One region of the Paeniglutamicibacter sp. GQ140 genome, then DNA from elsewhere that is predicted to be linked to it. Evidence: riboswitches for the same ligand, from Rfam matches in the RefSeq annotation. Region 1 holds a riboswitch; each other region holds the start of a gene.

Region 1 (3,272 bases):
ACACCGTCGAGAAGGTGAGCGTCCTGCGCGTCCTCACCTACGCCGGTGCAATCATCGCGTTTCTCATCGGTTCCGGCTTCGCCACCGGCCAGGAGATCCTGCAGTACTTCACGTCCTACGGTTACTGGGGGGTCTTTGGCACCGGGCTGTTGGTCCTGGTGCTCATGACGTATGTGGCCGTCGAATTCTTCGTGGTCGGACAGGCGAAGAAATTCGAGCGGCCCTCGATGATCTTCCACTACTACTGCGGCAAGCACCTGGGGACGTTCTTCGACTTCTTCTCCATCCTGTTCGTCTTCCTGAGCTTCACGGTGATGGTCGCCGGAGCCGGCGCCGTCTTCGAGGAGCACTATGGGCTCTCGCGCTACGCCGGCGGCATCGGACTGGCGGTGGTCGTCGGCATCAGCGTCTGGTTCGGGCTCAAGTCGCTGGTCGATGTCATCGGCAAGATCGGCCCGCTGATCGTCGTGGTCGCGATCGCACTGGGGCTGTTGGGGATCCTCCGCAACCCGGGCGGGGTCGCCGAGGGCAATGCCCTGCTGGCCGGGATGGAGCTGACGCAGGCCTCCACGAACTGGTTCATGGCGGGCCTGTCCTACGTCGGTTTCTGCATGCTGTGGCTCGCTGCCTTCCTGACCGCGCTCGGCAAGACCGCCCGCAGCCGCAGGGAAGCGTCCTCCGGGGCGCTGGCGGGATCGATCGCCTTCTCGGTTGCCTGCATCGTCGTCGGGCTCGGCCTCCTCGCCAACATCGCCGAGGTTGGCGGGACCGAGATCCCGATGCTGGTGCTGGCCAGCGACGTAAGTCCGGTGCTTGCCGCAGGGATCTCCGTGATGATCCTTGCGGGCATCTACACGACAGCGGTGCCACTGCTGTGGACAGTCTCCTCGCGTTTCTTCGCCGACAAGACGCCGCGCTTCAAGTACCTGACCATCGCCCTGGCCGTCATCGGCACCGTGATCGGCCTCGTCTTGCCCTTTTCCCAAATGGTCAACATCGTCTACGTGGTCAACGGTTACGTGGGAATCCTGTTGCTGGTCCTGATGCTGGTCAAGACCGGAACGCGCCTGGTGCGGCGCCAGCCGCTGTGACCCGGCACGGTCGTCCGCTGCGTTAAACGGCGCCGGTCCGCGCCCTTGGCCTATCGCGGCCGTCTCGCGTCGGTTAGGCTGGCCGCGCGGGCCGGCGCGAGTGCCGGCCATGCGATCGAGGAGGAAGCATGAACGGCGTTGACTGGGAATCGGTTCCCGTGGCCGATCCGCCACCCGGTGCCGTCGAGGTGCCCCGCAGCGGCTTCGGATTCCTCGCCGTCGCCGGCATCCTGGAACTCGGCGTGCCCGACGCCGTCTACCGCCTTCCGCGCGAGGCGGGGCCGGCGATTCAAGCGGAATCCGGCGAGAACTCCAGGCAGATCGCCGCGTGCCTGTCCGATGCGGGGATCCCCGGCCCCGCTGATCCGCTGGCCCACTGCTGGTTCATTGTCCCGCCGCCATCCATGCCCACCGAGGGATTCTGGGACGCGCTGGACGAAGCCGAGCCATTGCGCCAGGCGAAGCCAGGCCCGGTGGGGCGCCGCAACGGCCTGCATGCGGCGCTGCAGGTTTTGTACTCCAACAGCTGATCGGCCGCCACTGGCGCCCCGCGGATGCCACCCGACCGCCGGGCGTGCCCCTTTTAGGGGTGCGCGACATTTTTTCGGGACGCCGCGACACAAAAGTCTTGTGAGTTGCACCACACGCGCGTGCGACGTAAGTTATGACTGCAATCACAAACATCGCCGTTGACGCGTGGCGGGAGAGTCCCGTTCACACCATGGACGGGCGCCGTAGGAGCAATTCCTCCCCAGGAAACTCTCAGGCACCCGTACCGCCACGAAGAGGCGAATCTGGAAAGAAGCACGGTTACGTTCGTGCTCACCGAAGGAGCAAGTCCCGACCCCTTGCGGGCCGGGATGGAAACTCTCAGGTACGTCAACAGATTGGGGAGGATCCAAGAACAGTGCGGCCTGTGCCGCGCTCGATTCGGGAGTTCCTCCATGACGCCAACCACCCACGCCACTGCCCGGTCGCCCTTCGGCGCGCCCGCCGGCCTGTCCCGTGAATCCGCGCAGCGGAATCACCGGCTTGCCGTGCGCCGCGCCGAATGGCCCTCCTGTAAGTGCGCCGGCTTGGGAATGGTTGCCTCGGAGAACACCGTGAAGGCCCCACTCCAGGGCCTCGCCACCGTCGGCGACATCCGTTAGGGAGTCGTCAATGGCACGCCACCGAAGCACCGGCACCAATCTGGAAGGCAACAGCATGAGCAAGAACAGTTCCGCGCCCCACCTCGAACGTGGGCTCTCCAACCGCCACATCCAACTGATCGCGATCGGCGGGGCCATCGGCACCGGCCTGTTCATGGGCTCCGGAAAGACCATTGCGGTGGCCGGGCCGTCTGTCATCTTCGTGTACATGATCATCGGCTTCATGCTTTTCTTCGTGATGCGCGCGATGGGCGAATTGCTGCTGAGCAACACCAACTAAAAGAACTTCTCCGACTTCGCCGGGGACATCCTGGGCCCGTGGGCCGCATTCTTCACCGGCTGGACCTACTGGTTCTGCTGGGTGGTCACCGGCATCGCCGACGTCGTGGCGATCTCCCACTATGTGGCGTTCTGGTGGAAGGACCTGCCGCTGTGGATCCCCGCCGTGGCCTGCATCCTGCTGCTCGTGGCGCTCAACTTGCCGAGCGTTAAGAACTTCGGCGAAACCGAGTTCTGGTTCGCCCTGGTCAAGATCGTCGCCATCGGCGCACTGATCGTCGTCGGCCTGGTCATGATCATCACCGGATTCGAAAACAACGGCGCCACCGCCTCCTTCGCGAACCTCTGGAGCGACGGCGGGATGTTCCCGACCGGCTTCATGGGCTTCGTCGCCGGCTTCCAGATCGCCGTGTTCGCATTCGTCGGCATCGAGCTGGTGGGCACCACCGCCGCCGAGACCAAGGACCCGGAGAAGACCCTGCCCAAGGCGATCAACTCCATCCCGGTCCGCATCCTCTTCTTCTACGTCGGTGCCCTGGTCATCCTCATGGCGGTGCAGCCGTGGAAGCTGTTCAGCGCCGCGGAATCCCCCTTCGTGGGCATGTTCGCCATGGCCGGCCTGGCCGGTGCGGCAGGCGTGATCAACTTCGTGGTGCTCACCTCCGCGACCTCCAGCGCGAATTCAGGGATCTACTCGACCTCCCGCATGATGCACGGGCTGGCCGAGGAAGGCGACGCCCCCAAGGGTTTC
Region 2 (3,272 bases), on a different contig from region 1:
GTTCAGGTGCGAGACGTCGCCGCCGAACTGGCCCGGCTGGGCCAGGCCCACCAGGGCGTTCATGTTGGCGCCGTCGATGTAGACCTGGCCGCCGGCCGCGTGGACCTTGTCGCAGACCTCGCGCACGTCGGCGTCGTAGACGCCGTGCGTGGACGGGTAGGTGATCATGATGGCGGCAAGGGTGTCCTTGTTGGCCTCGATCTTGGCATCAAGGTCGGCCGCGTCGATGGATCCGTCGGCGGCGGTCTTGACCACGACGACCTTCATGCCTGCAAGCACGGCGGAGGCGGCATTGGTGCCGTGCGCCGAGGCCGGGATCAGGCAGACGGTGCGCGCGTCCTCGCCGTTGGAGCGGTGGTAGGCGCTGATCGCGAGCAGGCCCGCGTATTCGCCCTGCGAACCGGCGTTGGGCTGGATGGAGACGCCAGCGTAGCCCGTGATGGTGGTCAGCCGGCCCTCGAGGTCGGTGATCAGTTCGCGCCAGCCCTCGGTCTGGTGTTCCGGGGCGAACGGGTGGATGGAGGCGAATTCCGGCCAGGAGATGGATTCCATCTCGGCGGTGGAGTTCAGCTTCATGGTGCACGAGCCCAGCGGGATCATGGTGCGGTCCAGGGCCAGGTCGCGGTCCGAGAGGCGGCGCAGGTAGCGCAGCATCTGGGTCTCGGACTTGATGGTGTTGAAGATCGGGTGCGTCAGGTAGTCGCTGGTGCGCTGCACGGCGGCAGGCAGCTCGAAGCCCTCGGCGGCGAAGGACTCGCCCTCGATGCCGAAGACACCGGCGATGGCTGCCACGTGGGCGGCGGTGGTGGTCTCATCGGTGGAGATGCCCACGGTGGTGGAGTTGACGCGGCGCAGGTTGATGCCCGCGTCCTCGGCCTTGGAGATGACGGCGTCGGCGTTCTCGACGGTCACCTGGACGGTGTCGAAGAACGACTCGGCGGCAAGGCCCAGTCCGGAGCCGGAGAGCGCCGTGGCGATGGCGCGGGCGTGGTTGTGGGCACGCTGGGCGATGCGCTTGAGGCCCGCCGGTCCGTGGTAGACGGCGTACATCGAGGCGGTGATGGCCAGCAGCGCCTGGGCGGTGCAGATGTTGGAGGTGGCCTTCTCGCGGCGGATGTGCTGCTCGCGGGTCTGCAGTGCCAGGCGGTAGGCCGGGGTCCCGGCGTTGTCCTTGGACACGCCGACCAGGCGGCCGGGCAGCGAACGCTCCAGGCCGCTGCGCACTGCCATGTAGGCCGCGTGCGGGCCGCCGAAGAACAGCGGGACGCCAAAGCGCTGGGTGTTGCCCACGGCGATGTCCGCGCCCTGGTCGCCCGGGGCGGCGATCATGGTCAGCGCCAGGATGTCGGCGGCGACGGTGACCATCGCGCCGCGTTCCTTGGCGGCTGCAATGATGCCGGAGTGGTCGATGACGGCGCCGTTGTTGCCCGGCTGCTGCAGCACGATGCCGGAGATGTCGCCATCGGGCAGGCCAGCGGTCAGGTCCACGATCTCGACCTCGAAGCCCAGCGCGTCGGCGCGACCCTGGACCACGGCCACGGTCTGCGGGAAGAGGTTGGCATCGAGCACGGTCTTCGCGGTGGCCTTGGCCTTGTTGGCTCGGCGCATCAGCAGCACGGCCTCGGCGACGGCGGAGGCCTCGTCAAGCATGGAGGCGTTGGCGATCGGCAGTGCGGTCAGGTCCATGACCATGGTCTGGAAGTTCAGCAGCGCCTCGAGGCGGCCCTGGGAGATCTCGGGCTGGTACGGCGTGTACGCGGTGTACCAGGCCGGGTCCTCGAGCACGTTGCGCAGGATCACCGGCGGCGTGTAGGTGTCGGAGAAACCCTGGCCAATCATCTGGGTCTTCATCACGTTCTTGTTCGCCAGCACGCGCAGGTCCGCCAGGACCTCGGCTTCGGTGCGCGCAGCGGGAAGCTCCAGCGGTTCGGACTGGCGGATGTCGGCCGGAACGGCCGTATCGACGAGTTCGTCGAGGGAGGAATAGCCAAGCTGGGCAAGCATGGTGTCAATGTCGCTGCCCTGGGGGCCAATATGGCGGGCGACGAACTCAGCGGACGGGGTCACGGTCATGGGGAACTCCATTGGGTCATCGGCGTGTAGACACACCGAACGAGCTGCAAGTTCCTCCCCGACCCTGTTGCTTTGACCTGAGAGTTTCCGCGACGCACCGCCCCTTTGGAGGGCGGGGAACGCTTGCACCTTCGGTGAGCAGCACCGCCGAACGGCGTTGTTGCTACTTTCCAGAGTTGCCTCTTCGCGGCGGTACGGGGGCCTGAGAGTTTCCCGGGGAGGAATTGCTCCTACGGCGCCCGACCAACTTACGTTGAACGGGACTCTCCCGCCGCATGTCAGTGGCTGTGCCCCCTGCGAGGCACGTCTCCCATCCTACCGGCGATGCGTGAGGCAGACAACACAGACCCGCCCGGGGCAGGCGAAGCCGTCTTTTTCGCGTCACGGGCCGTCCCGGAGGGTCGAACTTGCACCCCGCGCCCGTCCATTCAGTCCTCTTCGCCGAGCCAGGAACTGCAATCAGGCATGGCCTCGAAGCGCGGCCCCACGTCAACCCGATAGGGCAGCCCCCAGCGATTGCGGTATTCAACGCGCATCGCCCGCACCGAGGATTCGCTTCCCGGGTCCACCGGCACCAGCGCCAGGACCACCGCCTCGTCGGGGCCGCTCCCGAGACGAGCGGGCAGCTCGACGCGCTCGAACCAGGCCGCGGCCTCGAGTGAGCCGTCGTCGACGACGGGATACCCCAGCGCGCCGATGCCGCGGGTCGCACCCTGCACGCCTGCACCGACCAGCTCATAGTTCACCGGGTCGACGAGCCTGACCGATCTCACGTCCAAGGACCACCCAGGCTTCACGACGATATATGGCGTGGTGTAGACGCCCAGGGAGGCGTCAGGAATGCCGGTGCTGTGGCAAACCCCGTTTCCCACCCCATGCTCAGCCACGGGATCCAGCAGGCGGTATCCGCTCCAGCCGGCCGCGGCAATCAGCACCGCGGCAATTGCCCCGAAGGCCAGGCCCCGAGGCAACCTGTCCCGATGGGCAAGGATTGTCGAACCCGACTCCCTCATGACGCCATGCCTTCCCGCATCCGGAGCCCTACCGGGGGTCCCATGGATATTCAGATCAGATTAACCCCTGCAGTCACCGATGGACAGGATCCAAGATCGATGGTTCGACTCCCCCGCCGACAAGGCAGCGTCGGATACATTCCAGCCCGGACCGGCATTCCCAACCCGCATTACCCCTCACAGCCG
Region 3 (3,272 bases), on a different contig from region 1:
GAACAGTCCGAAGGGCTTGTAAAGCTGGGCGAAGAAGACCACGATGACCGAGACCACCAGCGCGATTACTGCCGAGCGCGGGGCCTTCTGGCTCACGATGGCCTGGACAACCACCGCGCCCATGACGGTCGGCAGGATGTAGAACTGAACTGTTTGGATGATGTCGACCGGGATCACGCTGACCAGCCACGTGCCCAGCAGGCCCACAAAGATGAACAGCGAGGCCAGGTGGACCGTGGCCGCGCCGCAAATGGCGGCGACCGAGGCCAGCTCGCCCTTGCGGGTGCCGGGCTTCACCCCGATGGTCGACTGGGCAATCATGGCCGCCGGCAGCAGCTTGTTGGAGATGTTGCCGATCATGAACGCCTGGTACATGGAGGAGGCGCCAAGGATCGGGAAGTAGGTCAACGGCTCGACAATCCAGATGACGCCGAAGACCGCGGCCAGGGCGGCGAAGGCCGTGATGATGCCGGAGAGTTCGATGTCGAGGCCGGCGAAGAAGACCAGGTAGGCAGGGGCGGCCAGGGAAAAGAACAGGCCAATGATCATGGTGATCCGGCCCCAGCGGGAAGTGGTCTTGTCAAAGGCGCCGAGCGCCTGGTGGATTTCTGTTGCATTGCTCATGATGTGCTCCTGGAAATCTTGGCGGCGGCTAGAGGCGGGTGGCGGCGTAGGTGATGGCCAAGGCCAGGATGATGGCAATGCCCAGCGCCCATTCCTTGATCCACGGCTTGTTGACCCGTTTGGCGACCACCATCAGGATGGTCATGATCGCGGCCGAGGAGACGAAGGCAACCACATGGAGCCACGACTTGGGCAGTTCGCCGATGCCCAGCACCATGAATGCGGCAACCATGGCAGCACCCGGGACGACCAGCATGATGGCCGGGTTGACCTTGCGCAACGCGGAATCGCCGCGCTTGAGCAACGGGGTGAGGATGAGGGTGGCGATCATCCACATGGCACCGCCGAGGCTCATGGCGGCCAAGGCCAGGCCGAAGACCGCCTGCGTGTATGTCGGGCCGCCGAGTTCCGCGCCCGCGGTTTTGGCGGCAATGGCGGCGGCGGCGGTTTCATAGGACACCGAACCGATCAGTCCGATGCGCACCAAGACAGCGGGGGTGCCGAAAATCGTCAGCAGTGCGACGGCGACAAGGACCACGGCAAGCGAGGGACCCAAAGCGGAAATGGCTCCGGCGCGGAAGCTTGTCTTCAGCTCGGCCTGGGACATCCCGATGTGAGGTGCGGCGACCCTGGCTGCCTTCATGTAGATGACGGACTGGACGATGATGACCAGGAATACACCGATGGCGCACGCCCAGAGGACCGGCGAATTGGCGAGGGCGAGGATGTCCGTGGAGTTGCTGTCCGCAACGGCGGGCAATATGGCAGGTATTTGCATGGGGGAGTTCTACCGTTCATCGAAGGGTTCAGTGCGGTGGGAGCGGGCCTCTGTTGTTGCCAGGTGCCACCGTGCCCGCTCTGTCCTGAACCTGAAAGTGAAACCGGTGCCCCATGGCACCGGCGTGCTTCGTCGGTGAACCACCTGTCCCGGCGGCTGCTCTCCAGAGTTTCCTCACGCGGCTGTTCTTGGTACCTGAGAGATTGCGGGTGCTTGCCCCTTCGGTGCCCGAGTGGTGTCCGGGACTCTCCAGCCGCGCGTGATCGGAAGACTATTCAGTTGTCGGCGGCTACTTGTCCGCTGGAAGCCAACAATACTTGACGTGGGTCACAGCGGCACTCTTTATTTCAGCCGACCGAACGGTCATGAATTTCTTTTTCCGATCCGGCAAGGAATGGCCTAGGGAGCGAGGGTGATTCCAGGTCGAAGTGAGGCTTTACAGCCACTTGGTTATTGTCTGTATTCCCATCCCTCCGTGCCAGTGGATAGCCTTGGGAAAACGGCAGGACTGCGCCCTTGGACCGAGCTGTTGGGCAGCGGGTGCCCGCTCCCGCTGCTGCCGCCCATCATCACGCCACACAGGAGTCCCGGAGGTTTCATCCATGTCAGCAAACAAGGACACCGTCAGGAAGTACATCGACGGATTCAACAAGTCGGACCACGCCCAGATCCTTTCCTGCCTTACCGAGGACATCGAATGGACGGTCTTCGGCCACTTTCGGCTCAGCGGCAAGGAAGCCTACAACGAGACGATCGAAAGCCCGGACTTCACTGGACCGCCGGTGCTGGACATCGTGCGCCTGGTCGAGGAAGACGACGTGGTGATGGCCGAACTGTCCGGCGAGGCACGCCGCGCCGACGGCGAGACCATGCGCATGAGCATGGCAGAGGTCTTCGTGATGCGCGATGCGTTGATCACCGAACGCCGTGCCTTCGTCATCGAGCTGACCGAGAACGACTACAAATAGGTGACGACGATTGACCTGCGCCTCGCGTAACGGGCCGCCGCTGCGCATCTGGGATAGGTTCTTAGGAGGGAAGCGGCACCCTTGATCGGGTTGCCCGGCGAGCAACGGGGACGGACAACTGGATGAGACTGCGTGAATACGTCGGTGCGGCACTGGACATCGTTTCGGGTGCACTGACTCCATTCATCGCCGACCACCTTGCCCGACAGAACCAAACCGCCGGCTGGACCGGTCTGCTGGACCGGCTCGAGAATGCACTGGGTGCCGAACAGCCCAGCATCCCCGCGGCATTGCCCGCGCAGTTGGGCAGGCTGATGACACCTCCCGGAGCAGCGGGGCACGTGATCACACTTTCGGCCGGGCAAGGGCAGCTGGCCGCCGGGCTGCGCGAAGTGGCCAACGACTGGGAATTGGGTGCCGGCTTTAATGCCGCTGCCGTCCAGCGGAGCCTGGCGACCTGTGCCCAATTCCTCCGGGCCCTGGACCTGGAACATCCGGCACGGCGCGTGGACGAGCTGGCCCTGGCCGCCGCGGATCACCTCGATGACCCGGAGGCCATGGAGGAACCCGCCTTCGATGCGGCGCCGGCGGGGAACGGTGGACGCGTCCGGATCGACATCGCGCACGGTCCTTCCATTAACTACGCCTCGGCCCACACCCATGCCCGCATCCTTGAACGCGTAGTACTCGAGAACCCCGGCCGGGAACCACGGTCGATACTGGTGACGGCCGTGGTGATGGCAGGCAACCTTCCGGTCTCCGCGGTGGCCGAGAGCCGCCTGGAATTGCCGCCCGGCGTCACGACCCTGCACGACCTGGATGTCGTGCTGGACCCGGCGGCCTTCGCCTCGATCGATACCCGCCGCCCGGGCAGGCTCATTGTCAGGGTGGCCGAGAACGGA

What was found. Region 1 has a riboswitch for glycine ahead of AC6CHY_RS10615 (hypothetical protein). Riboswitches for the same ligand answer to the same signal wherever they lie in the genome.
Region 2: it holds a riboswitch for glycine, as region 1 does, so the genes downstream of both, gcvP (aminomethyl-transferring glycine dehydrogenase) here and AC6CHY_RS10615 (hypothetical protein) in region 1, are expected to answer to the same signal.
Region 3: it holds a riboswitch for glycine, as region 1 does, so the genes downstream of both, AC6CHY_RS01975 (DUF5058 family protein) here and AC6CHY_RS10615 (hypothetical protein) in region 1, are expected to answer to the same signal.

The regions. Positions count from the first base shown of each region.
Region 1 covers NZ_JCAXDW010000006.1:135,611-138,882, forward strand. The annotation lists gene AC6CHY_RS10605 (YkvI family membrane protein) at 1-1,091, shown strand, start outside; gene AC6CHY_RS10610 (DUF5956 family protein) at 1,220-1,621, shown strand; glycine riboswitch at 1,782-1,879, shown strand; gene AC6CHY_RS10615 (hypothetical protein) at 2,036-2,242, shown strand; partial or broken gene cycA (D-serine/D-alanine/glycine transporter) at 2,298-3,272, shown strand, end outside.
Region 2 covers NZ_JCAXDW010000011.1:68,635-71,906, reverse strand. The annotation lists gene gcvP (aminomethyl-transferring glycine dehydrogenase) at 1-2,073, opposite strand, end outside; glycine riboswitch at 2,254-2,354, opposite strand; gene AC6CHY_RS15075 (hypothetical protein) at 2,502-3,086, opposite strand.
Region 3 covers NZ_JCAXDW010000001.1:427,840-431,111, reverse strand. The annotation lists gene AC6CHY_RS01980 (hypothetical protein) at 1-624, opposite strand, end outside; gene AC6CHY_RS01975 (DUF5058 family protein) at 653-1,402, opposite strand; glycine riboswitch at 1,575-1,665, opposite strand; gene AC6CHY_RS01970 (nuclear transport factor 2 family protein) at 2,005-2,370, shown strand; gene AC6CHY_RS01965 (hypothetical protein) at 2,493-3,272, shown strand, end outside.